Regions from separate parts of the Pseudomonas sp. GL_139_B genome, predicted to be linked through region 2. Evidence: predicted binding sites of a transcription regulator. Region 2 holds the regulator's gene; each other region holds the start of a gene.
What was found. Region 2 encodes FliA, which starts transcription of late flagellar genes. Its sites were predicted from a motif close to CTAAAGTTTNNNNNNNNNNNGCCGNTAA; they were not measured.
Positions count from the first base shown of each region.

Region 1: the regulator FliA is predicted to act here: its motif matches at 5,566-5,593, upstream of AC3ISI_RS23085 (flagellar protein MotY).
Region 3: the regulator FliA is predicted to act here: its motif matches at 3,960-3,987, upstream of flgM (flagellar biosynthesis anti-sigma factor FlgM).

Region 1 is NZ_CM174403.1:5,052,812-5,063,219, reverse strand. Features, by position in the region: gene AC3ISI_RS23120 (molybdopterin oxidoreductase family protein) at 1-1,370, shown strand, start outside; gene grxD (Grx4 family monothiol glutaredoxin) at 1,468-1,809, shown strand; gene bfr (bacterioferritin) at 1,895-2,371, opposite strand; gene AC3ISI_RS23105 (bacterioferritin-associated ferredoxin) at 2,571-2,789, opposite strand; gene AC3ISI_RS23100 (peroxiredoxin) at 3,102-3,704, shown strand; gene rnt (ribonuclease T) at 3,779-4,456, opposite strand; gene pyrC (dihydroorotase) at 4,453-5,499, opposite strand; gene AC3ISI_RS23085 (flagellar protein MotY) at 5,659-6,564, shown strand; gene AC3ISI_RS23080 (argininosuccinate synthase) at 6,694-7,911, shown strand; gene AC3ISI_RS23075 (hypothetical protein) at 8,087-8,662, opposite strand; gene AC3ISI_RS23070 (response regulator transcription factor) at 9,181-9,807, shown strand; gene AC3ISI_RS23065 (PA3496 family putative envelope integrity protein) at 9,890-10,069, opposite strand; gene nth (endonuclease III) at 10,177-10,408, opposite strand, start outside.
Region 2 is NZ_CM174403.1:4,593,251-4,603,658, forward strand. Features, by position in the region: gene AC3ISI_RS21005 (protein-glutamate methylesterase/protein-glutamine glutaminase) at 1-318, opposite strand, end outside; gene AC3ISI_RS21010 (chemotaxis protein CheA) at 369-2,615, opposite strand; gene AC3ISI_RS21015 (protein phosphatase CheZ) at 2,651-3,439, opposite strand; gene AC3ISI_RS21020 (chemotaxis response regulator CheY) at 3,462-3,833, opposite strand; gene fliA (RNA polymerase sigma factor FliA) at 4,001-4,741, opposite strand; gene fleN (flagellar synthesis regulator FleN) at 4,738-5,568, opposite strand; gene flhF (flagellar biosynthesis GTPase FlhF) at 5,685-7,019, opposite strand; gene flhA (flagellar biosynthesis protein FlhA) at 7,031-9,160, opposite strand; gene AC3ISI_RS21045 (hypothetical protein) at 9,309-9,974, opposite strand; gene AC3ISI_RS21050 (hypothetical protein) at 10,271-10,408, shown strand, end outside.
Region 3 is NZ_CM174403.1:4,760,365-4,770,772, forward strand. Features, by position in the region: gene flgC (flagellar basal body rod protein FlgC) at 1-432, opposite strand, end outside; gene flgB (flagellar basal body rod protein FlgB) at 436-843, opposite strand; gene cheR (protein-glutamate O-methyltransferase CheR) at 1,208-2,035, opposite strand; gene AC3ISI_RS21760 (chemotaxis protein CheV) at 2,082-3,014, opposite strand; gene flgA (flagellar basal body P-ring formation chaperone FlgA) at 3,096-3,857, shown strand; gene flgM (flagellar biosynthesis anti-sigma factor FlgM) at 4,024-4,350, shown strand; gene AC3ISI_RS21775 (flagella synthesis protein FlgN) at 4,399-4,866, shown strand; gene AC3ISI_RS21780 (flagellar brake protein) at 4,959-5,705, shown strand; gene AC3ISI_RS21785 (MFS transporter) at 5,773-7,140, opposite strand; partial or broken gene AC3ISI_RS21790 (glutamine synthetase family protein) at 7,210-7,422, opposite strand; gene AC3ISI_RS21795 (sensor histidine kinase) at 7,533-8,225, opposite strand; gene AC3ISI_RS21800 (response regulator) at 8,222-9,826, opposite strand; partial or broken gene AC3ISI_RS21805 (chromate efflux transporter) at 9,979-10,116, opposite strand; partial or broken gene AC3ISI_RS21810 (chromate transporter) at 10,117-10,263, opposite strand.

The DNA.
Region 1 (10,408 bases), 460 kb from region 2:
CGCGTGAGAGTCATTTGCCGGTGGACGGTCTGGAAGATGTACGTCAGGCCATCGCCACCTTCACCGCCGAAGCCATGAGCCCGTTGTGCGCGGTGCCGGCAGAACAGATCCGCCAACTGGCGCGGGATTTTGCGGCGGCGCCGACGGCGGTATGTTACGGCCGCATGGGTGTTTCGACCCAGGCATTCGGTACGCTGTGCCATTGGCTGGTGCAACTGATCAATCTGGTCACTGGCAACCTTGATCGGGTCGGTGGCGCGCTGTGCACCGAACCGGCGGTGGACCTCGTGGCGTCCACCTCGGGCGGGCATTTCAATCGCTGGCAAAGCCGCGTGTCCGGTCGTCCGGAGTACGCCGGTGAGTTGCCGGTGTCAGCCTTGGCCGAAGAAATGCTCACCGAAGGAGTAGGGCAGGTCCGTGCTTTGATCACCGTCGCCGGTAATCCGGTGTTATCCACACCCAATGGCCGGAAGCTGGAGCAGGCACTGGATGGTCTGGAGTTCATGGTCAGCGTCGATCTGTATATCAATGAAACCACGCGCTATGCCAACCTGATTCTGCCGTCGACTTCAGCACTGGAAAACGATCACTACGACACAACGTTCAACATGTTTGCCGTGCGTAACGTGACTCGCTTCAACCGCGCGATTCTGGCCAAGCCTGAAGGTGCCCTGCATGACTGGGAGATCTTCGTCGGCCTGGCCAAGGCATTTGCCGCCAAAACCGGCAAGGAATTGAAGCCGACCATCGCTCCGGCGCAAATGATCGACCTTGGTTTGCGGATGGGGCTATATGGCGACGCCTCGGAGCATAAACTCTCGCTGACAACCTTGTTCGATCATCCTCATGGTGTCGACCTGGGCGCGCTGAAATCCAACCTCGCGCCACGTTTGAAAACAACCAATCAGCGCGTTCAGGCTGCGCCGCTGCAGATCCTTGCCGACCTTGCGCGCTTCGCCGCTCTGGAGGCTCCGGCCGCTGATCAGTTGCTGATGATTGGCCGCCGTCATGTGCGCAGCAATAACTCGTGGATGCACAACTATCACCGACTGGTGAAGGGCAAGCCGCGCCATCAATTGTTGATGCACCCGGATGACCTGGCCAGTCGCGGACTCAACGACGGCCAGCGTGTGCGGGTGAGTTCGCGGGTTGGCAAGATCGAAGTGGAAGTGGTCGCCAGCCTGGACATGATGAAAGGTGTGGTCAGTCTGCCGCATGGCTGGGGTCATGCGCGGCCGGGTGTGCAGATGACGATTGCCAGTGGCCAGCCGGGTTCCAGCGCTAACGACCTGACTGACGAGTGTCACCTGGACGAATTGTCGGGGAATGCGGCGTTGAACGGCGTGCCGGTAACGGTCGCGGCGGCGTGATTGTGTCTGTCGGGCAGACCGAGCATGGCGCTCGGGTTTCCGTTACAATGCGCCACCGAGCCGACCCCTGAGTCGGAAAGTTCAGCCGAGGTGCTCCATGGATATCATCGAAACGATTAAAGAGCAGATTGCTAACAACACCATTCTGCTTTACATGAAAGGTTCGCCGAATGCCCCGCAGTGTGGCTTCTCCGCGAAAGCCGCGCAGGCCGTGATGGCATGTGGTGAAAAGTTTGCATACGTGGACATCCTGCAGAACCCGGAAATCCGCGCCAACCTGCCAAAATACGCCAACTGGCCAACCTTCCCGCAACTGTGGGTCGGTGGTGAGCTGGTCGGCGGTAGCGACATCATGACCGAGATGGCTGCTGACGGTTCGTTGCAGACCACGATCAAAGCCGCTGTTGAAGCAGCTGCTGCCAACAAGACCGAAGCTTGATTCGATCTCTGTAGGCAATAAAAAAGCCCCGCCTCTTTAAAAGAGTGCGGGGCTTTTTAGTGTTTCGAGTTTAGCGAGCGCTGACTTACTCGTCTTCGCCCATCTGCGATTGCAGATAGTTCTCAAGACCGACTTTATCGATCAAGCCCAGTTGGGTTTCCAGCCAGTCGATATGTTCTTCTTCAGACTCAAGAATATCTTCGAGCAGTTCACGGCTACCGAAGTCGCCGACCGTTTCGCAATGAGCGATAGCGACTTTCAGATCGGCATGACCGATGCGTTCGATACGCAGGTCGCACTCAAGCATTTCCTTGGTGTGTTCGCCGATGTGCAGCTTGCCCAGGTCCTGGACGTTCGGCAGGCCTTCAAGGAACAGGATTCGCTTGATCAGCTTGTCCGCGTGCTTCATCTCATCGATGGATTCGTGGTATTCGTGCTTGCCGAGCTTGTTCAGGCCCCAATCTTCATACATGCGGGCATGCAGAAAGTATTGATTGATCGCGACCAGCTCATTGGCAAGGATCTTGTTGAGATGCTGGATGACTGTAACGTCGCCTTTCATGATGGGGTCCTGCCCTAAGTAGCTGTCTATAAGGCTGAGTTTGAGCCGCGTATGTAAGAGTGTCAAACCTAAGTTATTGAAACTTATATGAAAAATTAATCGGAATAAGAATGTTTGTGTTCCGCGTCTAGGGCGTAAGCAGTTGATTTTCGGACATAAAAAAACCGGACATCGAGTCCGGTTCTTTGAAACAGGGTAATTAAGCGGCAGTAAATTCTACAGGGAAAGGAATGGCTGCCTGGGACGATTGCAATTTGGTCAGGGTTTCGCGAACCACTTCCTTTGCAAGGCAGGCGCATTTTCCGCATTGGCTGGCTACGCCGGTGGCCTGACGGACTTCCTTATAGCTGCAGCAACCTTCATAGATTGCATCGCGGATTTGACCGTCGGTGACGCCAGTGCAGAGGCAGACATACATAAGTGAAAACCGTCGCTGGTTGTGACTCAATTGCGATGGATCTTAATGTTAACGAGAATGATTGTCAAAGTGCTTTCTGAAAGCTTTGCGCTATAAGTGGACGTGACCGACGAACGGTTTTCACTCGCTCATCTGCCAGTCACTGTAACAACGGTAAATTTACGCTCCTGCAAAAAACCGTTGAGGACAGCTCAAAAACGCCGTGTATGATGGTCGGTCCTTCGAAGGGGGATCGTGTCACAGGGCTGTCGCTTGAGGGTGGCAGGCTGATGCGTATCCAGTTCTTCACGTTAATAGACCAGGAGATATCCAATGAGCGTACTCGTAGGCAAACAAGCCCCGGACTTCACCGTTCCAGCTGTACTGGGCAATGGCGAAATCGTAGACAGCTTCACCCTGTCGTCGGCCATCAAAGGCAAATACGGCCTGGTGTTCTTCTACCCACTGGACTTCACCTTCGTTTGCCCGTCCGAGCTGATTGCTCTGGACAACCGCATGTCTGACTTCAAGTCCCGCAACGTTGAAGTGATTGCCGTGTCGATCGACTCGCACTTCACCCACAACGCCTGGCGTAACACCCCGGTAAACAATGGTGGCATCGGCGAAGTCCGTTACACCATGGCTGCCGACATGAAGCACGACATCGCCAAGGCCTACGACGTTGAGTCCGAAGGCGGCGTGGCTTTCCGTGGCGCGTTCCTGATCGACGACAAAGGCGTTGTCCGTTCGCAGATCATCAACGACCTGCCACTGGGCCGTAACATCGAAGAGCTGATCCGTCTGGTCGACGCTCTGCAATTCCACGAAGAGCACGGCGAAGTTTGCCCTGCCAACTGGAAAAAAGGCGACAAAGGCATGACCGCTTCGACCGAAGGCGTTGCGGCTTACCTGACCGAGAACGCTGCGGCACTGTAAGCCCAAGCGTCAGGCAATAAAAAACCGGCCTCTGATGAGGCCGGTTTTTTTATGCGCGGGATAAATCAACAAGATCAGTCGTTGAAGTCTTCCCAGCCGCCCATTTGTTTCCAGCGATTGACGATGCCGCAGAACAGCTCTGCGGTCTTCTCGGTGTCATAGCGGGCCGAGTGCGCCTCGCGACCGTCGAAATCGATATCGGCTGCCTGACAGGCCTTGGCCAGTACGGTTTGGCCGTAAGCCAGACCGGCAAGGGTCGCGGTGTCGAAGCTGGAGAACGGATGAAACGGGTTACGTTTCATGTCCAGGCGTGCGACTGCTGCGTTGAGGAAGCCCAAGTCGAAGCTGCTGTTGTGGCCGACCAGAATCGCTCGTTTACAACTGTTGGCTTTCAAAGCCTTGCGGATGCCACGGAAGATATCGGTCAGGGCCGCTTCTTCACTCACCGCCATGCGCAGCGGGTGATCGAGTTTGATTCCGGTGAACTCCAGCGCTGCTGCTTCAATGTTCGCGCCTTCAAAAGGCTCTACACGGAAGAAGTAGGTGTGATCGGGGTACACAAACCCTTTCTCGTCCATCGCGATGGTGGTTGCGGCAATTTCCAGCAGGGCGTCGGTGGCCGAGTTGAAACCACCGGTTTCTACGTCGACGACAACCGGCAGGTAACCACGGAATCTGGCAGCCATTGGATGGCGAGGACCGCCTCCACCGCCTTGACCGTCCTGTTCGTCGTCGAAATGGTCTTCACTCACGCGTGTTCCTCCAGCAGGCGCCAGCGCAGTTTTTCACCGGCGCGCAGCGGGATAACGGTCAGCTCGCCAAATGGCAGGCTGGTGGGGGCGGTCCACTCATCGCGGACCAGGGTAATGCGGTCAGTGTTCGCTGGCAGACCATAGAAGCGCGGGCCGTTGAGGCTGGCGAAGGCTTCGAGCTTGTCCAGCGCGTTGCGTTGTTCGAACGCTTCGGCGTACATCTCGATGGCCGCATAAGCGGTGTAGCAACCGGCGCAGCCACACGCGGCTTCTTTGGCGTGCTGGGCGTGGGGTGCCGAGTCGGTGCCCAGGAAGAATTTTTCGCTGCCGCTGGTAGCGGCGTCGAGCAAGGCTTCCTGGTGGGTATTGCGCTTGAGAATCGGCAGGCAATAGAAGTGCGGCCGAATTCCGCCCACCAGCATGTGATTGCGGTTGTACAGCAGGTGATGCGCGGTGATGGTCGCGCCGACGTTGGCCGAAGCCTCGTTGACGAACTGCACGGCATCGGCGGTGGTGATGTGTTCAAACACCACTTTGAGCGTCGGGAAGCGCTCGACTACGCGACGCATGTGCTCATCGATGAAGATTTTTTCGCGGTCGAACACGTCGACATCGCCACGGGTGACTTCACCGTGAATCAGCAAAGGCATCCCGACGTCGGCCATGGCCTCAAGCGCAGGGAAGATTTTGTCGATGCTGGTGACGCCAGAATCCGAGTTGGTGGTCGCGCCGGCCGGGTACAGCTTGGCGGCGTACACGAAACCGCTGGCCTTGGCCTCGCGAATTTCTTCAGGCTGGGTACGGTCGGTCAGGTACAGCACCATCAACGGTTCGAAGCGACTGCCGGCCGGGCGTGCAGCGAGAATCCGCTGGCGATAGCCGTCGGCTTCCGCGGCGTTACGCACCGGAGGTACCAGGTTGGGCATGATGATGGCGCGACCAAAGGTGCGCGCGACATCCGCAACGGTATTGGTCAACACGGCACCATCGCGAAGATGAATGTGCCAGTCGTCGGGACGCAGCAGGGTCAGGCGGTCGGACATGAGGGAATTCCAGGCGGGTCAAACTGAGGGGAATGCTACCGGAAAAGACACTTGCAGGCACTCGCTATCAAGTTTTGCAGGAACTTACCGATATGAACCAGGTATGCCGTAAACATGCGTGTGTCGGTCTTTTTGTCGTAGAAGCCAGTGGAGCCTCCCGTGCGCCAGCGTTATTTAGCCTTGCTCAGTGTGTTTGCCAGCCTTCCTGCAATGGCGCTGACTTTCCAGACACCTCTGGAGAACATTGAGTGGACGGTCGAAGGTGACAAGTTCGAATGCCGCCTGACTCAGCCGGTCACCGATTTCGGCTCGGGTGAGTTTGTGCGTCGTGCCGGCGAGCAAGCGACGTTTCGTCTGAATGCCTACAACGCGATGATCGGTGGTGGTTGGGCGACTTTGCTGGCGGCCGCCGCGCCGTGGCAGCCGGGACGGGGCGATATCAACCTGGGTTCCGTCAGAGTCGGCAGCGGCAATGTGCTGTTCAACAGCTCGCAAGCTCAGGCTGGGCGTTTGATCAGCGGATTGATCGATGGCCGCAGCCCGGTGATCCGGCATACTTCCGGCGATGGCCGGGTGTCGGAAGTGCGTTTGTTGCCGGTCAAATTCAACAAGGCGTTCAGCGACTATCAGAGTTGCGTGGCGAAACTGCTGCCGAAGAATTTCGAACAAGTTAAAAGGTCCGAAATCGGCTTCCCGGGTGAAAGTATTGATCTTGACCCGCAAGCCAAGGCTCAGTTGCAGGTGATGCTGGAGTTCATGAAGGCCGATCCTTCGGTGAATCATATCGAGCTTGACGGGCACTCTGACAACAGTGGCAATCGCCTGACCAACCGAGAGTTGTCACGCCGCCGCGCCTTGGCGGTGATGGACTATTTCAAGGGCAACGGTATTCAGGAGTCGCAGATCACGATGCGCTTCCATGGTGAGCGCTACCCTGTGGCGCCGAACACCAACGCTGGCAATCGCGCGAAAAATCGTCGGGTTGCGGTGCGACTGGAACGTGTGGCACCGACCGGACAAGTCGCGCCTCAAATTGCTACGAGCAGTACCCCAGCAAATTCCTGACTCGCCGGTCATCGTCGCGCGCTCGACAGATTCTGTCGCTTCGTCGTCATAAGCTGTCGCGCCTCTGTAAATTACCGCGGTTGAGCGGTAGACTTCCCGGCTTTCCGTAGAACCCCGTGGAGTGATGGCATGGCGGACGTAAACAAGGTCGTTCTGGCGTATTCCGGCGGCCTGGACACTTCGGTGATCCTCAAGTGGCTGCAGGATACTTATAACTGTGAAGTGGTAACGTTCACCGCTGACCTGGGTCAGGGCGAAGAGGTTGAACCTGCGCGCGCCAAGGCGCAGGCCATGGGCGTCAAAGAGATCTACATCGACGACTTGCGCGAAGAATTCGTGCGTGATTTCGTTTACCCGATGTTCCGCGCCAACACCGTTTACGAAGGCGAGTACCTGCTGGGTACTTCCATCGCTCGTCCGTTGATCGCCAAACGCCTGATCGAAATTGCCAACGAAACCGGCGCTGACGCCATTTCCCACGGCGCCACCGGCAAGGGCAACGACCAGGTTCGTTTCGAACTGGGCGCCTACGCGTTGAAGCCAGGTGTGAAAGTGATCGCTCCGTGGCGCGAATGGGACTTGCTCTCCCGTGAAAAGCTGATGGATTACGCTGAAAAGCACAACATCCCGATCGAGCGTCACGGCAAGAAAAAATCCCCGTACTCGATGGATGCCAACCTGCTGCACATCTCCTATGAAGGCGGCGTGCTGGAAGATACCTGGACCGAGCACGAAGAAGACATGTGGAAATGGACCGTCTCCCCGGAGAAGGCTCCTGACAAAGCGCAGTACCTGGAACTGACCTACCGTAACGGCGACATCGTTGCACTGGACGGCGTCGAAATGACCCCTGCCACCGTGCTGGCGACCCTGAACCGTATCGGTGGCGAACACGGTATCGGTCGTCTCGACATCGTCGAGAACCGTTACGTGGGCATGAAGTCCCGTGGTTGCTACGAAACCCCAGGCGGCACCATCATGCTGCGCGCTCACCGTGCGATCGAATCGATCACCCTGGACCGCGAAGTGGCTCACCTCAAAGACGAGCTGATGCCGAAATACGCCAGCCTGATCTACACCGGCTACTGGTGGAGCCCTGAGCGTCTGATGCTGCAACAAATGATCGATGCGTCACAGGCCCACGTGAACGGCGTTGTTCGCCTGAAGCTGTACAAGGGCAATGTGATCGTTACCGGTCGCAAATCTGACGAATCGTTGTTCGATGCCAACATCGCAACCTTCGAAGAAGACGGCGGCGCTTACAACCAGGCCGACGCGGCGGGCTTCATCAAGCTCAACGCCTTGCGCATGCGCATTGCCGCGAACAAAGGCCGGAAGTTGTTCTGAGCCCATTGAAGTAATAGAGCTGTGGCCTTGTCAGTGACAAGGCCACAATTCTGAAAAGGGAAGTTTTTCCTGTCGCGCATTGTGTTTTTCGACGTTCTTCTTGTTACTCGTACAATTCCTTCTGCGTTTTCTCTCTCTGAGTTTTAGAGAGTTGTCCTGTTCGGCTATCGGGCACTCAAGCCATAGTCGTCATACCCTGTGAGCTCACGTTGTAAGCGACACAGAACGCTGTGTTGCTGCGTTTCTTTGTTTGCTTTGAATGCTTGAGCGCGCTTTCTTTCAGTAACGCCTCTGAATCGCTACACGTGAGAAATACGATCAATTGTGCAGAGGGAGCCTGGACCTTCTCGATCAACGTGTTGAATTCCATTTTTTTGCTCATCCTTCGTACATCGACGATGTGTAGATCCTTCAGCAAGCCCGGTAACCGCACCTGATGCTCAATCCAGTTCTCGGTCGAGACTGCTCGTGCGTAACTACTATCCGATTGATCGGCGTTCTCCATCACCTTTATGAAATGTTTTCCCTTCTCAAAATCAGAGGGGGCGTACAGCGATCGGTAGTTAAAGTTGAGTGTTGCGAAGAATAGAAAAAGCAAATAAAAAGGGAAGCTGATAAGAAACCAGATGTAAATCTCGCGTTCATCATTATCGAGAAAGGGCAGAGAAATAGCCGCTGAAGTTTCAGACAGTGTTGCAAATACTGCGATGATCGTCATGGGGTTGGTGAGTCTTGATTTGGGTTTTATCATTTTTTCTGCTCATGAAAGAATATGTTTTCTCGATCTGTTAGTTTGGGTTGTTCATGTGTTTTGCGTTTTATTATGTCGGGTCGATTTTTTAGATCCGTTTAGTTTGGTTTATCGGGGGGGGTGGTGATTTTATACTAGCTGGATTTTTTGTGTGTCGGGTATGGTGGGTGTTCATGTTTTAAGTGAATTAAATTGATCTTTAAAGTTGGAGTGTTGCTCGATGTTGATTTTTTAAGCGTAGCTCAATCGCAGGTGTTTGTCGGGCGACACGTTCACTGTTCTGTCTCCTTTGTTTTTGGATGTAAATAGATACACAAAAATTTCAAAAAACGGGGTGCTGATAGGCAGGTAAAATTTAAGACACACAGTATTTGAGCATTTCTTGTAAGAATTATCCTTCTTGTTTGTAGGGAATGTCTCTCGGTGTGGGTCGCGGAGTGAGGCAGCATGCTATGGGTGAAGTGACTAGGCTATTGTGCGGGCTCTAAAAATTCGAACAGCGAAAATTGGAATTGCCCATGAATAAAGTGCTGATCGTGGATGATCACCCCGTCATTCGTCTTGCGGTACGTATGCTAATGGAGCGCCATGGCTACGAAGTCATTGCAGAAACAGATAACGGCGTGGATGCATTACAACTGGCCCGCGAACTTATGCCGGATATTGTCATTCTTGATATTGGAATACCGAAGCTGGATGGGCTGGAAGTTATTGCGCGACTGACAACGACGGCGATGCCACTTAAAGTGTTGATATTGACTTCACAAGCCCCTGGGCATTTTTCCATGCGTTGCATGCAGTCAGGGGCTGCAGGCTATGTTTGCAAACAGCAGGACCTCACTGAATTACTTAGTGCGATAAAAGCCGTTCTTTCAGGCTACAGTTACTTTCCGAATCAAGCGTTGCATACCGTACGGTCCAGTCTTGGCAATGCCAGTGAAGCCGATATGGTGGATCGTCTGTCCGGGCGCGAAATGATGGTGTTGCAACAGTTGGCCAGAGGCAAGACCAATAAGGAGATTGCCGATGGAATGTTCCTCAGCAATAAAACCGTCAGCACTTACAAAACTCGCCTGTTGTTGAAGCTCAATGCGCGCTCCTTGGTCGATCTGATCGAACTGGCTCAACGCAATGGTCTGGTTTAAGTGCCACTAACGGCTGATGAGGCGGCGCTCATCAGGAAACGGCACTTAGTAAAAAGCCTCCATTTCAGGAGGCTTTTAGGTGTTAAAGGTCAAAATCGTAATCGGCCAATTGCTTTTGAAGTCGGCGCTCCTCCAGCAAATTGTCGATGGTGCGGCGTTTGCTCAGGTTGGTCTTTGCCACTTCAACCACCGGTTCAGCGTCATCGGCCTCAACGGGTGTGAAGTCGTCTTCTACGTCCAATTGCTCTTTGCCAGTGCTCATCAGGTCAACTCCAGGCTAAGGCTGCCTTTGGGGCTCCTTATATCGACAATCGACCGGCGGGTAAAAAAGATTTTTTCAATCGATGGATCAATAAATCCAATAGTGCCTCAATCGTCCGAGGTCTTTTGCTTGTATTCGCACAAGTCCTCGATCCGGCAACTGCCGCAGCGGGGCTTGCGGGCCAGGCATACGTAGCGCCCATGAAGGATTAGCCAGTGGTGGGAGTCGAGCAAGTATTGCTTGGGTACAAACTTCATCAGTTTCTGCTCCACCTCGACCACATTTTTGCCGGGAGCAATGCCGGTGCGGTTGCTGACCCGGAAAATGTGGGTGTCCACC
Region 2 (10,408 bases):
CTTCGGCAGAAAATCGACGGCGCCGGCGTCCAGCGCATCGAGGGTGACCCGGGCGCCTTCGTGGGTCAGTGACGAGAACATCAATACCGGCGTCGGGCAGCGCTGCATGATGTGTCGAACAGCCGTGATGCCGTCCATCAGGGGCATCTCGTAGTCCATGGTAATCACGTCCGGCTTGAGGGCCAGGGCTTGATCGATCGCCTCTTTTCCGTTGGTCGCCGTACCGACGACCTGGATATTCGAATCCGCTGAAAGAATTTCCGAGACGCGGCGGCGGAAAAACCCCGAATCGTCCACCACCAGGACTTTGACTGCCATAAACACTCCATTAGACGCAGCGGGGCCTCAGTCGCCCCGCTCCACCAGAATCAAATACGCCGCGTGGCGTAACGCTTGAGCATGCTCGGAACATCGAGAATCAGCGCAATACGACCGTCACCGGTGATGGTGGCGCCCGACATGCCCGGGGTTCCCTGGAGCATTTTGCCCAATGGCTTGATGACCACTTCTTCCTGGCCCACCAACTGGTCGACGACAAAGCCGATCCGTTGTGTGCCCACCGAAAGGATCACCACATGGCCTTCGCGCTGCTCTTCGTGAGCGGCGGAGCTGACCAGCCAGCGCTTGAGGTAAAACAGTGGCAGCGCCTTGTCGCGCACAATGACCACTTCCTGGCCGTCCACCACGTTGGTGGTCGACAGGTCGAGGTGGAAGATCTCGTTGACGTTCACCAGCGGGAATGCAAACGCCTGGTTGCCGAGCATGACCATCAGCGTCGGCATGATCGCCAGGGTCAACGGGACCTTGATGACGATCTTCGAACCCTGGCCCTTGGCTGAGTAAATGTTGATCGATCCGTTGAGCTGGGAGATCTTGGTTTTCACCACGTCCATGCCCACGCCACGACCCGACACGTCGGATATCTCGGTTTTGGTCGAGAAGCCTGGCGCGAAAATCAGGTTGTAGCACTCGGTGTCGCTCAAGCGATCCGCTGCATCCTTGTCCATCACACCGCGTTTTACCGCGATGGAGCGCAGGACATTCGGGTCCATGCCTTTGCCGTCATCGGAAATCGACAGCAGGATGTGGTCGCCTTCCTGTTCCGCCGCGAGGACTACCTTGCCGCCACGGGACTTGCCCGAAGCTTCGCGTTCTTCCGGCGACTCGATGCCGTGGTCGACCGCGTTCCGCACCAAGTGGACCAGCGGGTCAGCCAGAGCCTCGACGAGGTTCTTGTCGAGGTCGGTTTCTTCGCCGACCAGTTCCAGGTTGATTTCTTTCTTGAGCTGGCGAGCCAAGTCGCGAACCAGACGCGGGAAGCGCCCAAAGACCTTCTTGATCGGTTGCATCCGGGTCTTCATGACCGCGGTTTGCAGGTCGGCCGTGACTACGTCAAGGTTCGATACTGCCTTGGACATGGCCTCATCAGCACTGTTGGCACCCAGGCGAACCAGGCGGTTACGCACCAGTACCAATTCGCCGACCATGTTCATGATTTCGTCGAGGCGCGCGGTATCGACTCGCACGGTGGTCTCGGCTTCGCTGGCTGTTTTTTCCGGTGGCGGTGCTGCCGGAGCACGGGCCGGGGCCGGCGCGGCGGCGGCAACCGGTTTCGGCGTTTCAGCTTTGGGCTCGGGCGCCTTGGCAACCGGTGCCGGGGCGACCGCCTTGGCGGCTGGGGCCGCGACGGAAGCGGTGGCAGAACCCGTGCCGACTTCGCTGAACTTGCCTTTGCCGTGCAACTCGTCGAGCAGCGCTTCGAACTCGTGATCGGAGATCAAATCGCTGCCCGCCGCGGCGGCGGTTGGCGCAGCCGGCACCGACACCGAAGCAATGGCCGACTCCAGCGCATCCACCGCAAAGTTGCCTTTGCCGTGCAACTGGTCGAGCAGTGCTTCAAATTCGTCGTCGGTAATGTCGCAACTGTCGCCTGCTGTTTTCGGGGCAGCAGGTGTGGCTGGCGCAGCAATCAACGCATCGACAGCGAATTGGCCTTTACCGTGCAGCTGGTCGAGCAACGACTCGAACTCATGATCGGTGATTTCGTCGCTGGCAGCGGCACTGTTGACCGGCGTTGGCGCAGTAGCCGGAGCTTCGGCCTCAGCCTTGACGGCGTTCAGCGAGTCCAGCAGTTGTTCGAATTCGTTATCGGTGATGTCGTCCGATTCACTGTCAGCGCCAGGTGCAAGCGCCACGTCGGCAACCGATGCTTGTTCATCAGCCGTTTGCGGCTCGGCCAGACGGGCCAGAGCCGCCAGCAGTTCAGGTGTCGCAGCCGTAACCGGACTGCGCTCGCGGACTTCGCTGAACATACTGTTCACCGCGTCCAGCGCTTCAAGGACCACGTCCATCAGTTCCGAATCAACGCGACGCTCACCCTTGCGCAGGATGTCGAACACGTTCTCGGCGATGTGGCAGCACTCCACCAGCTCATTGAGCTGGAGGAAGCCGGCGCCCCCTTTTACAGTGTGAAAACCGCGAAAAATTGCATTGAGCAGGTCCGCATCATCCGGTCGGCTTTCAAGCTCGACCAGCTGTTCGGACAGTTGCTCTAGAATCTCGCCGGCCTCAACCAGGAAATCCTGAAGGATCTCTTCATCGGCGCCGAAGCTCATTAAGGGGGTGCTCCTAAAGGTCTAAAAACCTGAACCTAAAATCCAAGACTGGATAGCAAATCGTCCACATCGTCCTGACCGGACACAACGTCTTCTCTTTTATCGGCATGAATCTGCGGACCTTCACCCTGAGAGAGATGTTTTTGTGGATCTTTTTCGGCCAGCATCGATTCACGGTCATGTTCGATACCCGCAAAGCGGTCTACCTGGCTGGCCATGAGTACGAGCTTGAGCAGGTTGCTTTCAACTTCGGTGACCAATTGGGTCACGCGCTTGATGACCTGACCGGTGAGGTCCTGGTAATCCTGAGCCAGCAGGATGTCGTTGAGGTTGCTCGACACCCTGCGGTTGTCTTCGGTGCTGCGTGCCAGGAAACCGTCGATCCGGCGGGCCAGTTCGCGGAACTCTTCAGCGCCGACTTCGCGGCGCATGAACCGCCCCCAATCCGTGCTCAACGCCTGGGCTTCGTCAGCCAGACTATTGACCAACGGCGTGGCGTTTTCCACCAGGTCCATGGTGCGGTTGGCCGCGGCCTCGGTCAGCTTGACCACATACCCCAGGCGCTCGGTGGCGTCCGTGATCTGTGACACCTCCTCGGCTTGCGGCATGTTCGGGTCAATCTGGAAATTGACGATCGCGCTGTGCAGCTCGCGAGTGAGCTTGCCCACTTCCTGGTACAGGCCGCGGTCACGGGTCTGATTGAGCTCATGGATCAATTGCACAGCTTCGCCGAACCTGCCTTTTTCAAGACTCTCGACCAGTTCGACTGCGTGTTTTTTCAGGGTCGATTCAAAATCGCCCATAGAAGACTCTTTATGCTCCATAGCTCCCCCGTGGCGCAGTGGATCAACCGATGCGTTCGAAAATCTTCTCGATTTTTTCTTTCAACGCCTGGGCCGTGAAGGGTTTGACGACATAGCCGTTTACACCGGCCTGGGCCGCTTCGATGATCTGCTCGCGCTTGGCTTCAGCCGTCACCATCAGCACCGGCAGGTGCTTGAGCTTTTCATCGGCGCGCACGTGGCGCAGCAAGTCGATACCGGTCATGCCAGGCATGTTCCAGTCGGTCACCAGAAAGTCGATGCTTCCGCTGTTGAGAACCGGAATGGCAGAAGTGCCATCGTCGGCCTCGACCGTGTTGGTGAACCCAAGGTCACGCAACAGGTTTTTTATGATCCGCCGCATCGTTGAGAAGTCATCAACGATGAGGATTTTCATGTTCTTGTCCAATTCGACCTCCAAGCAGTCTTAAACGCGCCCAGCACCTGGACGCGCCATTTCAATCAATCCGGCGATGCATTCGATGACTGTCTGGAGCACAACAGATCGCGACCGGTGCCGTTCAAACCCGCACCAGCCTCGTTCGCAGTGTCCCCACACTGCCTTCAGCGCGCTCGCCACTCTGCCAAACGCCCCCGCAAACGGGCCGCGCACTGGCTGTGTAACTGGCTGACCCGCGATTCGCTGACCCCCAGGACCTCACCGATTTCCTTGAGATTCAACTCTTCGTCGTAGTACAGCGCCAACACCAGTCGCTCACGCTCCGGCAAATTGGCAATCGCGTCCGCCAGCGCTGCCTGGAAGCGTTCATCTTCCAGATCGCGTGACGGCTCGAGATGAGCACTCGCGCCATCCTCGTGCAGCCCTTCGTGTTCGCCGTCCTGCAACAGATCGTCGAAACTGAATAAGCGGCTGCCCAGGGTGTCGTTCAAAATCCCGTAATAATCGTCGAGACTCAATTGGAGTTCGGCCGCAACCTCGTGATCTTTAGCGTCACGGCCGGTTTTAGCTTCAATAGAGCGAATTGCGTCACTGACCATGCGGGTATTTCGGTGAACCGAACGCGGTGCCCAATCCCCCTTGCGCACTTCATCGAGCATGGCGCCGCGGATTCGTATGCCCGCGTACGTCTCGAAACTCGCGCCTTTGCTGGCGTCGTATTTGGTTGATACCTCAAGCAGGCCGATCATCCCGGCCTGGATCAGGTCTTCAACCTGAACACTGGCTGGCAGACGGGCCAGCAAGTGGTAAGCAATGCGTTTGACCAGTGGCGCGTAACGCTCGATCAGCTCGTACTGCGCGTCACGTGCCGACATCTTGTAGAGGTTGTAGCCACTGGCTGTCATAGGACGGGTCCCGCGGTCTGCTGCACGAGGCGCTCGACAAAAAACTCCAGGTGCCCACGCGGGTTGGCAGGCAATGGCCAGGTATCGACTTTCTGCGCAATGGCCTTGAACGCCAGGGCGCACTTGGAACGCGGGAAGGCTTCATAAACGGCGCGCTGCTTCTGCACGGCCTTACGCACGCTTTCGTCGTAAGGCACTGCGCCGACGTACTGCAGGGCGACGTCAAGGAAGCGATCGGTGACCTTGGTCAACTTGGCGAACAGGTTGCGACCTTCTTGCGGGCTCTGGGCCATGTTGGCCAGGACGCGGAAGCGGTTCATGCCGTAATCGCGGTTAAGCAGTTTGATCAGCGCGTAGGCGTCAGTGATCGAGGTCGGCTCGTCGCAGACCACCAGCAAGACTTCCTGCGCGGCGCGAACAAAACTGACGACCGAGTCACCTATACCCGCAGCAGTATCGATCACCAGGACGTCGAGGTTGTCGCCGATGTCGCTGAAGGCCTGAATCAAGCCGGCGTGCTGAGCCGGGCTCAGGTGAACCATGCTCTGTGTGCCGGAGGCCGCCGGAACGATTCGAATACCGCCTGGGCCCTGCAACAGAACGTCGCGCAGCTCGCAGCGGCCTTCGATCACGTCAGCCAGGGTACGTTTGGGTGTCAGTCCCAGCAGGACGTCGACATTCGCCAGGCCCAGGTCAGCGTCCAACAACATGACGCGACGGCCGAGCTCGGCCAGGGCCAGTGACAAATTCACTGACACGTTAGTCTTGCCGACGCCACCTTTGCCGCCGGTCACCGCGATCACCTGTACGGGATGCATGCTGCCCATGTTATTTCTTTACCTTGTCTTGCATAGACGGAGGCCACATTACTGGCTGCGCGTTCGCTAAAGGAACAATGCATGGCAGGCCATCGATGTAGGTACAAAAACTGTTCATTACTACCTTAGCCGACCTGTTTGGTCGGACTGTGGTAAATGTCAGCGAACATATCAGCCATGGCTTCTTCGCTGGGTTCTTCCTGCATTTGCACGCTGACGGCGCGGCTGACCAACTGATGACGACGCGGCAGATGCAAATCATCCGGGATCCGCGGGCCATCAGTCAGGTAAGCCACCGGTAATTCATGACTGATCGCCAGGCTTAACACCTCGCCCAGACTTGCCGTTTCATCCAGTTTAGTCAGGATGCAGCCCGCGAGCCCGCAACGCTTGTAACTATGATAAGCGGCGGTTAGAACCTGTTTCTGGCTGGTGGTCGCCAACACCAGATAATTCTTTGATTTGATGCCCCGTCCGGCCAGGCTTTCGAGTTGCATACGCAGTGCCGGATCGCTGGCCTGAAGGCCCGCCGTATCAATCAACACCACGCGTTTGCGCAACAGTGGCTCCAGCGCCTGTACCAAAGACTGCCCCGGATCGACGTGCGTCACCGACACATTGAGAATCCGCCCGAGCGTCTTGAGCTGCTCCTGGGCGCCAATGCGAAAGCTGTCCATGCTCACCAGTGCGATATTCTGCGCGCCGTATTTCAGCACGTAGCGGGCGGCGAGCTTGGCCAGGGTGGTGGTCTTGCCCATGCCGGCAGGACCGACCATGGCAATCACGCCCCCCTCTTCCAGTGGCTCGATTTCCGGTGTGGCAATCATCCGCGCCAAATGCGCCAGCAACATGCGCCAAGCCTGACGAGGCTCATCAATGTCGGGAATCTTAGCCAACAAATCGCGGGACAACGGACCGGACAGCCCAATACGTTGCAGGCGACGCCAAAGGTTGGCCTGGTCCGGGCGGCTGCCTTGCAGCTGATTCCAGGCCAGCGAGCCAAGTTGAACTTCCATCAGTTCGCGCAGGCTATTGAGCTCGAAACGCATCGAGTCGAACGCACGTGGGTCAACGCCACCGGCGGCAGGTGCCGGGGCGGGTTGCGCGCGACGCGGTTCGGCGTAGGTCGGTTCGATCAGCGGCTCGGCAGCCGTGAGTGGCAGGCCGGCGAACAACTGGCGATTGGTGGTCTTGTCGCCTTCGGTTTCGCCATCGCCACGCAGGCTCAATTCGGCCTGTGCAGTCACGATGCGCGACTGGGTCTTGCGCAGCTCATCCTCGAGTTCCATGTTCGGAACACGCGGGGCCAGCGCCGACAATTTGTAATCCAGCGCAGCCGTCAACTCGACACCACCAGCGATCCGGCGATTGCCGATAATGGCGGCATCAGCGCCCAGCTCATCACGAACCAGTTTCATGGCCTGACGCATATCGGCGGCGAAAAAACGCTTAACTTGCATAAACCACTACCTCAGCCGTTGGGCCCTACTGTCGCAACGATGGTCACTTGCTTGTTGTCAGGAATTTCCTGGTAAGCCAACACATGCAAACCCGGGACTGCCAGTCGGCCGAATCGCGACAACATGGCGCGAACCGGGCCGGCCACCAGCAGAATCACCGGTTGACCTTGCATTTCCTGACGCTGCGCGGCATCGATCAACGAACGCTGCAATTTCTCAGCCATGCTTGGCTCCAGCAGAACGCCCTCTTCCGAGCCTTGTCCTGCCTTCTGCAGACTATTGAGCAATATCTGTTCCAACCTTGGTTCCAGAGTGATCACTGGAAGCTCGGAGTCAGTGCCTACAATGCTTTGGACGATTGCGCGAGATACGCCGACGCGCACAGCGGCCACCAGAGCGGCAGTATCTTGACTCTTGGCGGCATTGTTGGCGATCGCCTCGGCGATGCTGCGAATGTCTCGCACAGGCACCTGCTCGGCCAACAGCGCCTGCAACACCTTGAGCAACTGCGAGAGCGAAACCACGCCCGGCACCAACTCCTCAGCCAATTTAGGCGAGCTTTTGGCCAGCAATTGCATGAGTTGCTGGACTTCTTCGTGACCGATCAGTTCGCTGGAGTGCTTGTACAGAATCTGGTTCAAGTGAGTGGCCACGACCGTACTGGCATCGACCACGGTGTAACCAAGGGATTGCGCCTGCGCGCGCTGGCTGATCTCGATCCAGACCGCCTCCAACCCAAAAGCCGGATCTTTGGCGGTTATGCCATTTAGCGTGCCGTAGACCTGCCCCGGGTTGATTGCCAGCTCGCGGTCCGGGTAAATCTCTGCCTCTGCCAGGATCACCCCCATCAACGTGAGGCGATAGGCACTCGGTGCCAGGTCGAGGTTGTCACGGATATGCACAGTCGGCATCAGGAAACCCAGGTCCTGGGACAACTTCTTGCGTACGCCCTTGATCCGCGCCAGCAATTGACCGCCCTGGTTGCGGTCCACCAGTGGAATCAGGCGATAGCCGACTTCCAGACCAATCATGTCGATTGGCGTGACGTCATCCCAGCCAAGCTCCTTGGTCTCCATGGCGCGGGCTGGAGAAGGCAGCAGTTCCTGCTGACGCTTGATCTCTTGCTGGGCCTGGACCTTGATCACATTCTGCTTCTTCCAGAACAGGTACGCGCCACCGGCGGCGACAGCCGCCATGCTCAAGAAGGAGAAGTGCGGCATGCCCGGCACAAGGCCCATCACCGCCATCAAACCCGCTGCGACGGCCAGTGCTTTTGGCGAAGCGAACATCTGGCGGTTGATTTGCTTGCCCATGTCTTCCGAACCGGAAGCACGGGTCACCATGATCGCCGCCGCGGTGGACAACAGCAGTGATGGTAATTGCGCCACCAAACCGTCGCCGATGGTCAGCAGCGCGTAAACCTTGCCGGCATCGGCGAAGTTCATGTTGTGCTGGAAGATACCGACCGCCATGCCGCCGATCAGGTTGATAAACAGAATCAGCAGGCCGGCGATGGCGTCACCGCGCACGAATTTACTGGCACCGTCCATGGAACCGTAGAACTCGGCTTCCTGGGCCACTTCCATCCGGCGCAGTTTGGCCTGGTTCTGATCGATCAGGCCGGCGTTCAAATCGGCGTCGATTGCCATCTGCTTGCCGGGCATCGCATCGAGGGTGAAACGCGCGCTCACCTCGGAAATCCGCCCCGCACCCTTGGTCACCACGACGAAGTTGATGATCATCAAAATGGCGAAGACCACGATACCGACCACGTAGTTACCGCCAATCACCACTTCACCGAAGGCCTGGATCACCTTACCGGCGGCGGCATGACCGTCCTGACCGTGGAGCATCACCACTCGCGTGGAGGCCACGTTCAGCGCCAGTCGCAACAGTGTCGCCACCAGCAGAATGGTCGGAAACACCGCAAAATCCAGCGGTCGCAAGGCGTAGACGCAGACCAGCAAAACGACGATCGACAGCGCAATGTTGAAGGTGAAGAACACGTCGAGCAGGAACGGCGGCACCGGCAGCATCATCATGGCCAGCATGACCAGCAACAACAACGGCACACCCAGATTGCCCCGACTCAAGTCGGCAACGTTTGTGCGGGCAGTGTTGAATAACTGAGAGCGATCCACCGGTTTTCCCCGTTCCTTTAAAGCAAACTTTTGACGCCTGAAGCAGGCGCAGGGCGGCTACTGCAAGAAGCCTTCCAACTTTTGCCAAGGCGTTAAATAGAGAGATCGGTTGGGGTTTGTTGCAGCTGCCGAGGGACGATTCGATTGATTATCCCGCGGTCAGAACCTGTTTGTCAGTGATCGGACCAAAACTCAACGTCTTGCCATTGATGTAGCGTGCCCCCTTGAGCACTGCGACACCGTCGACGACCACAGACTCTTCCTGCGTATACATGAGCGTCACGATAGAAACGGGGGTTACTATTTCAGGTTCCTTCTTGATTTGTTCTATCAGGGTCAGCGCCCAATGAAAGGGGATGATCCCAAGATCTTTGATCGCGATTTGCCGCTCAGGATCTTCCCACCGAAAATCCTGCCTGGCGGTTACAAACATCAGGTCTCCCTCTATTTTGAATTGCGGCCTGTGATAGCGCCTTTCCATCGCCGCGCTGATCCAGCCTTCCATGTATGAATCCGGATTCGTGAAGAGTTCGAAGAGCTTTGCGTTGTTGATGATTTTCCCGGCAGCACCGTTAAACGGACTGTAGGTATTGTGATAAGCCAGCCCTCCCAATTCAGGACGAATCGCGTTAGTCGGCTCTGCCAGATAGCCCGGAATGAAGACATTTGCCATCTGCACAAAATGCGTGAAATCCAGCATCAATTTAAACGTGACGGAGTAACCGATTGCCCGATCACGTGGATACGCGTCCAACGCTCCCGAGACAAACTCCATCTCCATGCCTTGCAGCTTTTTAAACGGTTGCGCTTCCATGATTGCAGCCTCCAAGACCTGACACAGGCATAGATCCCTGACGTTCGCGCCGAATGAACAGAGCTGCAACTGAAGGGACATTGCCGGGAGAATTACCAAGGCAAGGACAGCACTTGATAGCACCGATTGTCTACTGTCAGAACTGACAGGTGGTGCAGAGGCTTTGCCGGACGGCTCGATAAAAGTGCGAGACCGCTGATCGCAACTGTCACATCTGACAGTAGTCGGCGCAGCACGTTAAAGGCCAGATAAAGCAGCTCTTTAAACCGGGCACTATGCCAAACTGGAGAATCCTCATGCACTCAACTTCTACCCCTCTAGATCCAGCAAATCCGAAAGTACTCGAAGCCTATGGTGCCGTCGGCGATCGACTCGATTTTGATAGCGTTTACCACGCCGAGTACATTACCGCTCAAGTCCCCCATTACACCGGC
Region 3 (10,408 bases), 170 kb from region 2:
GGTCAGGACCTTCTGCATCATGGTTTTGGCGGTGTTCATCATTTCGGCGTTGGTCTGGAACGAACGGCTCGCGGAAATCATATCGGCCATTTCTTCGACGACGTTGACGTTGGGGTAGTAGACGTAACCCTTGGCATCGGCAGCCGGGTGGTTCGGCTCGTAGCGCGCTTCAAGGTTGCTCTGGTCTTCGACTACGCCGAGCACTTGCACGCCTTGACCGGCAGCGTCCTGGCTCTGGAACAGCGAATTACTGCCGCCGCTCTGGCCGCCCTGGAACATGGTGGCGAACACCGGGTGACGGGCACGATAGGTCTGATCGATGCTCGACGAGACCGTTTCGGCGTTGGCGATGTTCGAGGCCACGGTGTTCAAGCGAGTGGTTTGGGCACTCATGCCGCTACCGGCAATGTTGAAAACACTGGATAAGGACATGACTTACTCTCCGCGCAGGGCTGACATGAGCCCTTTGAATTTGCTGTTGAGCAGGGTGAAGCTGGCCTGGAAGCCGACGGCGTTTTCCGCGTAGTTCGACTGTTCCAGCTGGGCGTCCACGGTGTTCTGGTCGATCGATGGTTGCATCGGCGTGCGATACAGCAGCGACTCGTCGCCATTGCCCAGGCCTTGAGCTTCGATATGACGGCTATTGGTCATGTTCAAGGCAAAAGTACCGTTCTTGGTTTTCTCGTTCTGTGCGGCGAGCACTTTCGAGAAGTCCAGATCCCGAGCCTTGTAGTTCGGGGTGTCGGCGTTGGCGATGTTGTTGGCCAGGACTTCGGCACGCTGAGCGCGAAAGCCCAGGGCTTGTTCGTGGATACCGAGCGCTTTATCGAAGCTGATGCTCATGTCGGGAAACCTTTGGGTGACCTGATTTTTCGTAACAGAGACATAGCAAGCGGCGTGCCAAATAAAAAAAGCCCGGAAACCGGGGCTTTGCGGGGAGTGGCAAGGCGGCAATGCCAGAAAAGCGGCAACCGGGTTCCGTTATCTGCCGCTTTTCTGCCGCTTATCACCCTCCAAAGAACACAACGTACCTTGTGGGAGCCGGGCTTGCCCGCGATGGCGGTCTATCAGTCACATCAACTTCGCCAGTGATACCGCCATCGCGGGCAAGCCCGGCTCCCACAGGGTCTAGAGGTGGTGGCGAGAAATCACCAGGCAAAAAAAAAAGGGAGCCCCTGAGGGCTCCCGTTTTTGTGCCGCCGACGAATCACTTCGCCTGGTAAATAATCCCCGGGCTGCACTGGACCATCTGGTAATGATCCGGCAAACCGTTCAGCGCTTCGGACGCACCGAGGAACAAATAGCCACCTGGCTTGAGCGTGCTGTGTATGCGCAACAGGATGTCTTTCTTCACCTCGGCGGAGAAGTAGATCAGCACGTTGCGGCAGAACACGATGTCGAACTTGCCCAAGGCTGCGTAGCTGTCCAGCAGGTTGAACGAGCGAAACTCCACCCGGCTCTTGATCGGCGCCTTGATCGCCCAGCGCCCCGGCCCTTTCGGGTCGAAGTAACGCTGAAGGCGCTCGGGCGACAGACCACGGCCAATCGCCAGGCTGTCGTACTCGCCAGTCTTGCAGTTGGCCAACATGGTGCCGGACAGATCGGTGGCCACAATCTGCGCGCCCATCTTCAATTGGCCCAGGTTGACGCGTTCGAACTCATCGATGGACATCGACAGCGAGTACGGCTCCTGCCCCGACGAACAGGCCGCCGACCATATCCGCAAACGCTGACCGGGTGAGGCCTTGATCGCTTCCGGCAATACCTTGTTCTTCAACACTTCAAAGGGATAGGTGTCACGAAACCACAAAGTTTCGTTGGTAGTCATGGCATCCACCACCATTTCGCGCAAACCGCTGCGTGGCTGGGTCTGAATGCGTTGGACCAACTCACCCAACGACTTAATGCCCTGCTGTTCCATCAGTTTGTTGAGACGGCTCGAGACCAGATACTGCTTGTTTTCACCGAGCAAAATGCCACAGGCTTTTTCCAGGAAGACCCGGAACTGTTCAAAATCCAAATTACCCGTAGACAAAGATGCCGCCTCTTAAATCGTGTGAACCACCAGGGGCAGAAGGCCCCTAGCTGATGTCTGCTGCTTTGATCCGGTCGACTACCCGGGATGCCAGGTCATCAGGGCGGAACTTGGCCAGGAAGTCATCGGCACCGACTTTCTTGACCATCGCCTGATTGAAAACCCCCGACAACGAAGTATGCAGGATGATATGTAGCTTTTGCATGCGTGGGTCGTTGCGGACCTCAGCCGTCAGTGTGTACCCATCCATCTCCGGCATCTCGATGTCGGAAATCATCATCAGGAACTCTTCTTCCGGCTTTTTCCCTTCGTCGACCAGCTTGCGCAAGTAATCCAGCGCTTGCCTGCCGTCGTTCAACGCCACCACTTCAACGCCGACGGTTTGCAGGCAACGGCTCACCTGTTTGCGCGCCACCGACGAGTCATCGACCGTCAAGACCTTCAAGGACAAGGCCTTGTGCTGGGTTTCGAGATCGACCACACCGACCGAAATCGCGTCTGGTGTCGGCGCGACTTCCGCCAGCACTTTTTCGACGTCGATGATTTCGACCAGCTGATTGTCGACCCGCGTCACAGCTGTCAGGTAATGGTCGCGCCCCGTGCCCTTGGGTGGCGGATGAATCTCCTCCCAGTTCATGTTGACGATGCGCTCCACCGAGCGCACCAGGAAACCCTGAGTCTTGGTGTTGTACTCCGTGATGATCACGAATGGATTACTTTGATCTTTCAACGCGCCGGAGCCGGTCGCCATCGCCAGATCAAGAATCGGAATAGTCGCCCCCCGAATACTTGCCACACCGCACACGACAGGACTGGATTTTGGCATCAGCGTGAGTTTGGGGCATTGCAGCACTTCCCGAACCTTGAACACGTTGATCCCATAAAGCTGCTGGCCGTCGAGACGGAACAACAACAGCTCAAGGCGATTCTGCCCTACCAGCTGCGTGCGCTGGTTTACCGCATCCATTACACCAGCCATGCACCGACTCCTACACAACGCTTGAATGTGTTGCGACGCGCTGTCATCACAAAACGGCACGGCGCTTGCTTTTTAACGCGTATGAACACAGAACCGACATTTTTTCGACGCCTCACATCAATCGCTCGCCAATGGCTTTGCGCGATATCGGCCGTCTGCCTGTTCAATACTGGCAGCCCTGCCCTTGCTGACGCAGTTACCTTGCCTGACATGCTTATCGGCGTCACTCAGGGCTTTCTTGAATTCACTGTCGAAGACTATTTGGCGACCAGCCAAACCGAAGGTCGCTATGAGATTCAGGTCAATCAGCTCGATCCGCGACTGCGCATGCCCCTGTGCGACAAGGAATTGACAGCCACTTTAGAGAGCCCTGCGATCCCGATTGGCCGGGTCACGGTCAAGGTACGTTGCGACAGCACCGCCCCCTGGACTGTCTTTGTACCCGCTCAAGTCCGCCTGTTTCGCGATGTCGTCACCACCACTCGACCGCTCAAGCGAGCCGGCTTTATCGAGTCGGGTGACGTCATGCTGCGCGAACGAGACATCAGCCTGATCAGCCAGGGTTACTTCACCTCTGTGGATCAGGCGATCGGACAGAAGCTGACCCGACCAACGGTCACCGATCAGGTCCTGACGCAGGTCCATCTCGAACAGGCCGAAGTCATCAGCAAGGGCGACCAGGTAGTGATTACCGCCCGCAGTGGTACGCTCAGCGTGCGCATGCCGGGCGAAGCGCTGTCAAATGGCGGCTTGCGTGAACAGATTCGAGTGAAAAACCTCAACTCCCAACGGGTCATCAAGGCGCAGGTCATGGCGCCGGGCCAGGTGGAAGTGGCCATGTAGGGAGCCTTGTTGGTGAAAGCATGGCGCTGATCGTGGCGGTTCCCTAAACTGTGCCGCGCGCAGGAAATGCGCTGGCGCATGCACGCTCATTGATAAATGGGCCTAAAGTTTTTGCAAGGAGAGCCGAAAACATGGCAAGCGTCCAAATTCCCAGAGGTTTTTTATCATGGTCATCGATTTCAGCCGTTTGAACAGTTCCTCGTCACTCACCGGCAGTACGCGTACCAGCGCCAACAAGGACACTGCCGAAGCCGGCAAATCCGTGCCGCTGAATACCCCGGCCGAACAGGCCAGTACCGCCAAAAGCGGGGAATCGGTACACCTCAGCAATGAGGCTCAGCAGTTGCAGAAGGTCACTGACAAGCTGCGCGATCAGCCTGCCGTCGACAACGCCCGCGTGGCTGAGTTGAAAGCAGCGATTGCCGATGGCAGCTATAAAGTCGACAGCAACCGTGTAGCCAGCAAACTGCTCAACTTCGAAGCCCAGCGCTAGGCCACGGCCTGCGCCAGGCTTTTGGACGCTTAAAACCCAAGGCCAGCCATGCACGACACTAATTTACTGCAACTGATCATCGACGACTTTGCTCCAGCGCAACACTTGCTGGAATTACTGCAAACCGAGTCCCTCGCCTTGCATGGTCGCGACATGCCGCTGCTCGAAGACATTCTGGCGCGCAAACAGGCAATGATCATTCTGCTCGAACAGCATGGCCGCAAACGCAGCGAAATCCTCGCCAGCCTCAACCTGCCCACCAATCGCCACGGCCTGGAGCAACTCGCCAGCCAATCAAGCGTCGGTGATCAGTTACTTGCGCAAAGTGATGCCCTGACCGACCTTCTGGCTCAGTGCCAGGCCATCAATGTCAATAATGGTCAGTCGATCCTGATCCAGCAGGCCGCCACGGCCCATCAGCTGAAAATTCTCACCGGCGGCGAACCACCCGCGCTTTACGATGCCCGCGGATCAACCTCCATGCTAGCGAAGCCACGCCCGCTCAGTCAGGCTTGAACCTGTCGATGAGTTCGCTCTATCTAGGCGCGTCACATGCTGGCAATATACTGGCAATGCGCAAACATATTTTGTCCGGAGAATGATGAACCGTGTCCAATGCCTTAAACGCGGAAGATGCTCCACAGCCACCCAAGGTGCTTTCCACGCCAATGGAGATCGCTGGCAACCTTCGGCAGCTACAAGAGAGTCATGACCCTCTGATCATTACGTTCCATGAGCGCAACCAGCGTTTCCAGAGCTATCTGGTTGACGTCGATCGTGACGCAGACATGATCGCCCTGGACGAAATGGTGCCCCGCGATGGCGAACGCTATCTGCTGGCGGGCGAATCGTTTCGGGTCGAAGGCTTCCATGAGGGCGTGCGCATCGCTTGGGAAAGCAACGGCCCACTGAGCATTGACGAATTCAGCAACACGCGCTGCTATCGCGGCAAACTCCCCGATGAGGTGGTTTACCACCAGCGCCGAAACGCCTTCCGGGCGGCATTGAAGCTGGCGCAGCTGGTCGATGTCGAACTGGGTGGTGAAAAGCTCAAATCCCCGGTCAGCGGCAAGCTGCTGGATATTTCCGCCACCGGCTGCAAGCTGCGCTTTGACGGTGACATCACTGGCCAACTGCAATTGGGTCAGGTCTACGACCGCTTCGTTGCCGCCCTACCCTTCGGCAGCATGAGCACACCAGTGGAATTGCGTTACCTGCACTTCGAAGAAAGGATCTCCACCACCTTCGCCGGTATCCGCTTTCACAACATGAGCGGGATGGTGCAGCGTCAGGTCGAGCGCTTCGTGTACCAGCTTCAGCGTGAAGCACGGCGCTTCGACAAAGACGACTTCTGATTCAACGCTTCAACAAAAAACGGGCAGTCCCTTGCGGTGACTGCCCGTTTTTTTTATGCATCAAACGTCAGGGTCTGGCTTCAGTAAAACTTTGTTCGCGTCCTGAGTCAGGATCCTCCGGTGGCGTCGGTTCTGCTTCCGGTTCCAGCTCTGAATCCGACTCCGGATGGGGCGGGCTGTGCATCTGCTCCTGCACGACCTGCTCATCGACACGCGGGTCAAGGCACGCCACCAGCGGCGAACTCGACATGCTGTCCGGCATGGCCACGTGATGCAGCGGCGCGTCGTCGACCTGATGCAGATTGGTGACCGCTTTTGGGCGGATCCGCCACACGAGCACCAGCGCAAAAAAACTGAAAAATGCATAGAGCATGTGGCTGCCGAACAGCTTCATCAGCACGCCCGCGACCAGCGGCCCGATGCTGGCGCCGACACCGTATGTCACCAGCAGCATCGCCGTGAGCGAGACCCGACGATCTCCTTCTACGTGGTCATTGGAGAACGCTACTGCCAACGGATACAGGCAGAACTGCACCAGCGAACACAAGAACCCGGAGATGAACAACACCTCAATCGGCACGGTCTGCAGGATCGCCAGCGGCAACGCGGCCAAAGCCAGGCTGAAGGCAAAACAGCGGATCAACAGCGCCCGGTCATAGCGGTCAGACAGCCACCCCAACGGCCACTGCACCAAAAGGCCGGCAAAAATACAGCTACCCATGAACAGACCGACCTGTTCGTTGGACAACCCCTGCTGGGACGCATACAACGGCGCCAGACCGTAGAACGAACCCACAATCAACCCCGCCCCCAACACCGTACTCAACGACTGCGGCACGCGCTTGATGAAGAAGCGCGGCTCCATGGGGGCCGGGTGCAACGCCGCCGGGTGAATTCGTCGAGTGAGTGCCACCGGCACCAGACACAGGGCGAAGCACAAGGCGACCAGCATCAACAGTTCCAGACCCAGGCCAGGGTGCATGACCAGTATCAACTGACCCAGTACCAACCCCAGATAGGACGCGATCATGTAACCGCTAAATACCTTGCCGCGCTTGTGGGCATCGGCTTGTTCGTTTAGCCAGCTCTCGATAACCATGTATTGGCACATCATGCCCAGGCCGACGATCACCCGCAGGAACAACCAGGCCGGCAGCCAGTTGGTCAATCCATGGCCCAATACCGCCGCGCCGACGATCCCGGCACACGCGGCATATGCACGAATATGCCCGACCCTGGCGATCAGTCGATGACCGATCTTGCCGCCCAGTACCAAGCCGAAATAGTTGGCGGCCATCAACGCACCGACCCACAAGCTGTCAACGTGATCGGCTGCCAGGCGCAAGGCCAGGTAAGTGCTTAACAGGCCCGAGCCGATCAACATCATCAGCGAGGCGAAATACAGCGCTCGAAAGGATTTCCAGATTTGGCGCATCGGCGTTCCGAGCGGCTCCTTGCAGTGAAGATCAGACTACCGAAACAATAGACTGAAGACGACGAAGCGTCAGGCCTGGGTTGCTAAAACACGCCGTTCCCAGGGGATAATTTCATCAAACAAGCTGGTCAGCTCCATGGACTTCGAAGCGTCGTAGCCTTCGATGAACTCTTCGCCAAACAGTTCCTTCGCCAATTGTCTACATTTCAGACGTTCAAGCGCCGCATGCGGGGTACACGGCAACGAAAGATTATTCGGCAGTTCAATCTCGCCCTGGGGGGGCATCAGTTGTCATGACGTATTCGTTTGTCGTGCGAGCCGCGAACGGCGCCCTGTACAAAATAGGCTTCGCCTGTTCAGAATATCAAGCAGCGCCACACAATAAAGAACTGTCAGGGCAGATAAAGGCTGAACACACCGCCGCCCAGCGGGCCGCCGTTGCTGAGCCGGGTGCTTCCGCCGACACCATTACGCTGGTGCAGCGCGGCAATCCGACCGGCAAAATACAGCCCCAGGCCGGTGCTACTGCTGCTGTAATTGATGCCCTGCACATAGTCAGCCTGAAACTCGATCATCTCGGCTGGATAGCCGTCGCCATCGTCGTTGATGGTCAGCACCAACTGGCCGCCCTCATCACTGACGCTGATCAGCAACGACTCGCGCGCGTAGCGAATGGCGTTGTTGATGATGTTGGCCAGCACCGAGGCGACCAGCTCTCGGTCGAAGAAACCCAGCGGGCACAACGGGTCGACGTCATAGGTCGCAAGAATGCCGCGACTGGCAAACACTTCTTGATGGCTGGCCAGCTGCGCTTCGAGAAAGTCATCCAGATCATGGTAGGCCGGTTGCACCGGCAGCTGATTGACGCCCAGCTTGTACAGCCCCAACAACTGCACCAGCATGCCATTGAGGTGCGCGAACTCATACTCGATGGTGCCCTGCTCCGGGCTGTGCTGCGCCGGATCGGGCAAGCGGGACAGCCACTGGCTGTGAGCCTGAATCAGCGTGGCCAACGAGTTCTTCATGTCATGCACGGTGGAAGCAATCACCGTCGAAAAATCCAATGCCGGGTTGTCTTGGCTCATCCGCCGAACGCCTTGATTTTCAGTTTCTGATAGCGCGGATAACGCGCGTCGGTATCGGGCATTAATCCGACCATTTTCAGGCAGACCCGACATTCTTCGATTTCGGCCGACGGCACACTGGTATCAGTACCGTGCAGCAGCGATTGCGCCATGTTCAGGGCGATACTGATATTTTTCGGCTGCATCGCCAGCGCTTTGCGGAACACCGCACGGGCCTCCACCAGGTTGCCGGTCTTGTATACCCGCACGCCCTGACGGTTAAGGTCGGCGGCCGCACTGCTCGAACTGAGGATCGTCGGGTCGTCGGTCAGTTTGGCGATGCCCTTCATCACCACCGGATCGTCGCCGTAGATTTCCGCGCAGTTTTTCAACATTGATGCACCGGCGCTCGCCTGACCGAGCATTTGCAACTGCTTGGCCACCAACAGCGCCGCCTCGGCGCTCATGAATTGCTCCATGCCATCGAGGCGCATCATCGCTTGCTCGGTGAGTTTTTCGGCAGTTTCGGCATCGTTGAGCAATAGGCTGGTGGCTTTCATCAGGCGCGCACGAATCTGCAGCCCCGGATCGCTCGGGTTGTCCTTGGCCACCTGGCTGAGGGTCGTGTTGATTTCCAGGCGGGTGCGGGTGTCCAGCCCTTTCTCGCTGCCTTTGCAGATCAAGGCGTGGGCCAGCCCCAGATTGCTTTCCGCATCCTTGAAGCGCGATTGAGCGCCTTGGGACACTGCCTGTCGATAAGCCCGGGAGGCCGTGTCGAAATCTTCGTTGGCCATCGCCAGTTTGCCCAGCAACGCTTGCCGACGCACCGCCAGCGGCGACAGGCGAATGGCCTCCTCCAATACTCTCTGGGCGCCCCTGCTGTCGCCTTCGACCACCAGCACATCGGCCATGCCGTCATACAGCGCGGGCATCATCGGAAACACTTTCAGGGCTTTTTCATAGATACCCTTGGCCTGGCTGATCTGACCGCGCTTGAACAGCAACTGGCCCAACCCGGCAAACGCCCACGGCAACGGCCGATCAGCAATGATGCTGTCGTAAAGGCGCTCCAGCGCTTCGTTCTGATTCAAGTCGCGCAACGCATCCGCGCGATAGCGCAGACACAGCGGCGAATAACGGATGTCCTTCTTGCACAGTTCGATACAGGCATTGAGCACTTCAAGCGGCTTGCCACGGTCGAGTGCTTGCAGGATCGGCTTGAGCAAGTTCTTGCGCTGCTCCAGACGCTCCAGACGCTGAGCCAGGCCAGAACGGTTGAACGGCTTGGTCAAGTAGGCATCAGGCTCGTGCTCCAGCGCACTGAGCACCATGGCCTGGCTGGTTTCAGCAGTGACCATGACGAAGACACTTTCATGGCTGATCAGCTTCTCGATCATCAAGTCTTCGAGGACCTGTTGACCGTTTTTTTTACCGTCACCGAGGTGGAAATCCTGCAGGATGAAATCGTAGGACTTCTGCGAACACATACGCAGTGCCTGCTCGCCCGTGTCCGCGGTATCCACGTCCTTGACGCCCAGCTCACGCAGCATGGACCTGACGGAGCTGCGGAAATCCGAGAAATCATCGACGATCAGAAAACTCTTTTGGTGATACGACAGCATCGAAGATTTCCAGGCAATTTTAAGAAGAAGAGCATGACCGTACGGGTTATCGGCCAACAGTACCGTTACCTTTAGACTGAGAGGGGCTCATCTACCGGGTGATCTGGCGGGCCCGATGCCCGCCACAGACGGTTATCTGACTCACACTTCATTTAGCGCAGCAAATGCACGGCCAGGCCGACGACTGCGCAGGCGATCAGCACCTGAATCACGCCCCGCTTGAAGCGGAAGAAAGCAATGGCCGCTGCAATCGAGATCAGCGCAGAGGGCCAATCGATGTTGCCGCTGAAACGCGCCACCAACTCTTGATGCATGGATCGAAATCTGTCCCGCCGGCCCACCAAAACTGATGAAGCCGAGCTTCAACCAAAACCGGAATGCCTCACGCAAACCGACCGCTGCGGCCTCGACAGCGCTTCTTCACCTATGGGTGGCAACGCCTCTGGAAACGAGTAAGCAGATAGTGTGCGATGGGGTATTAACAGAAAGGCATTCTGATGCTTTGGACGTTAGCGGTGCATAGCTGCTTGAGCGCTAACCCTTTCAGGTTCAAAACGCCCGCGTTGCGCAAGACGCCATGAA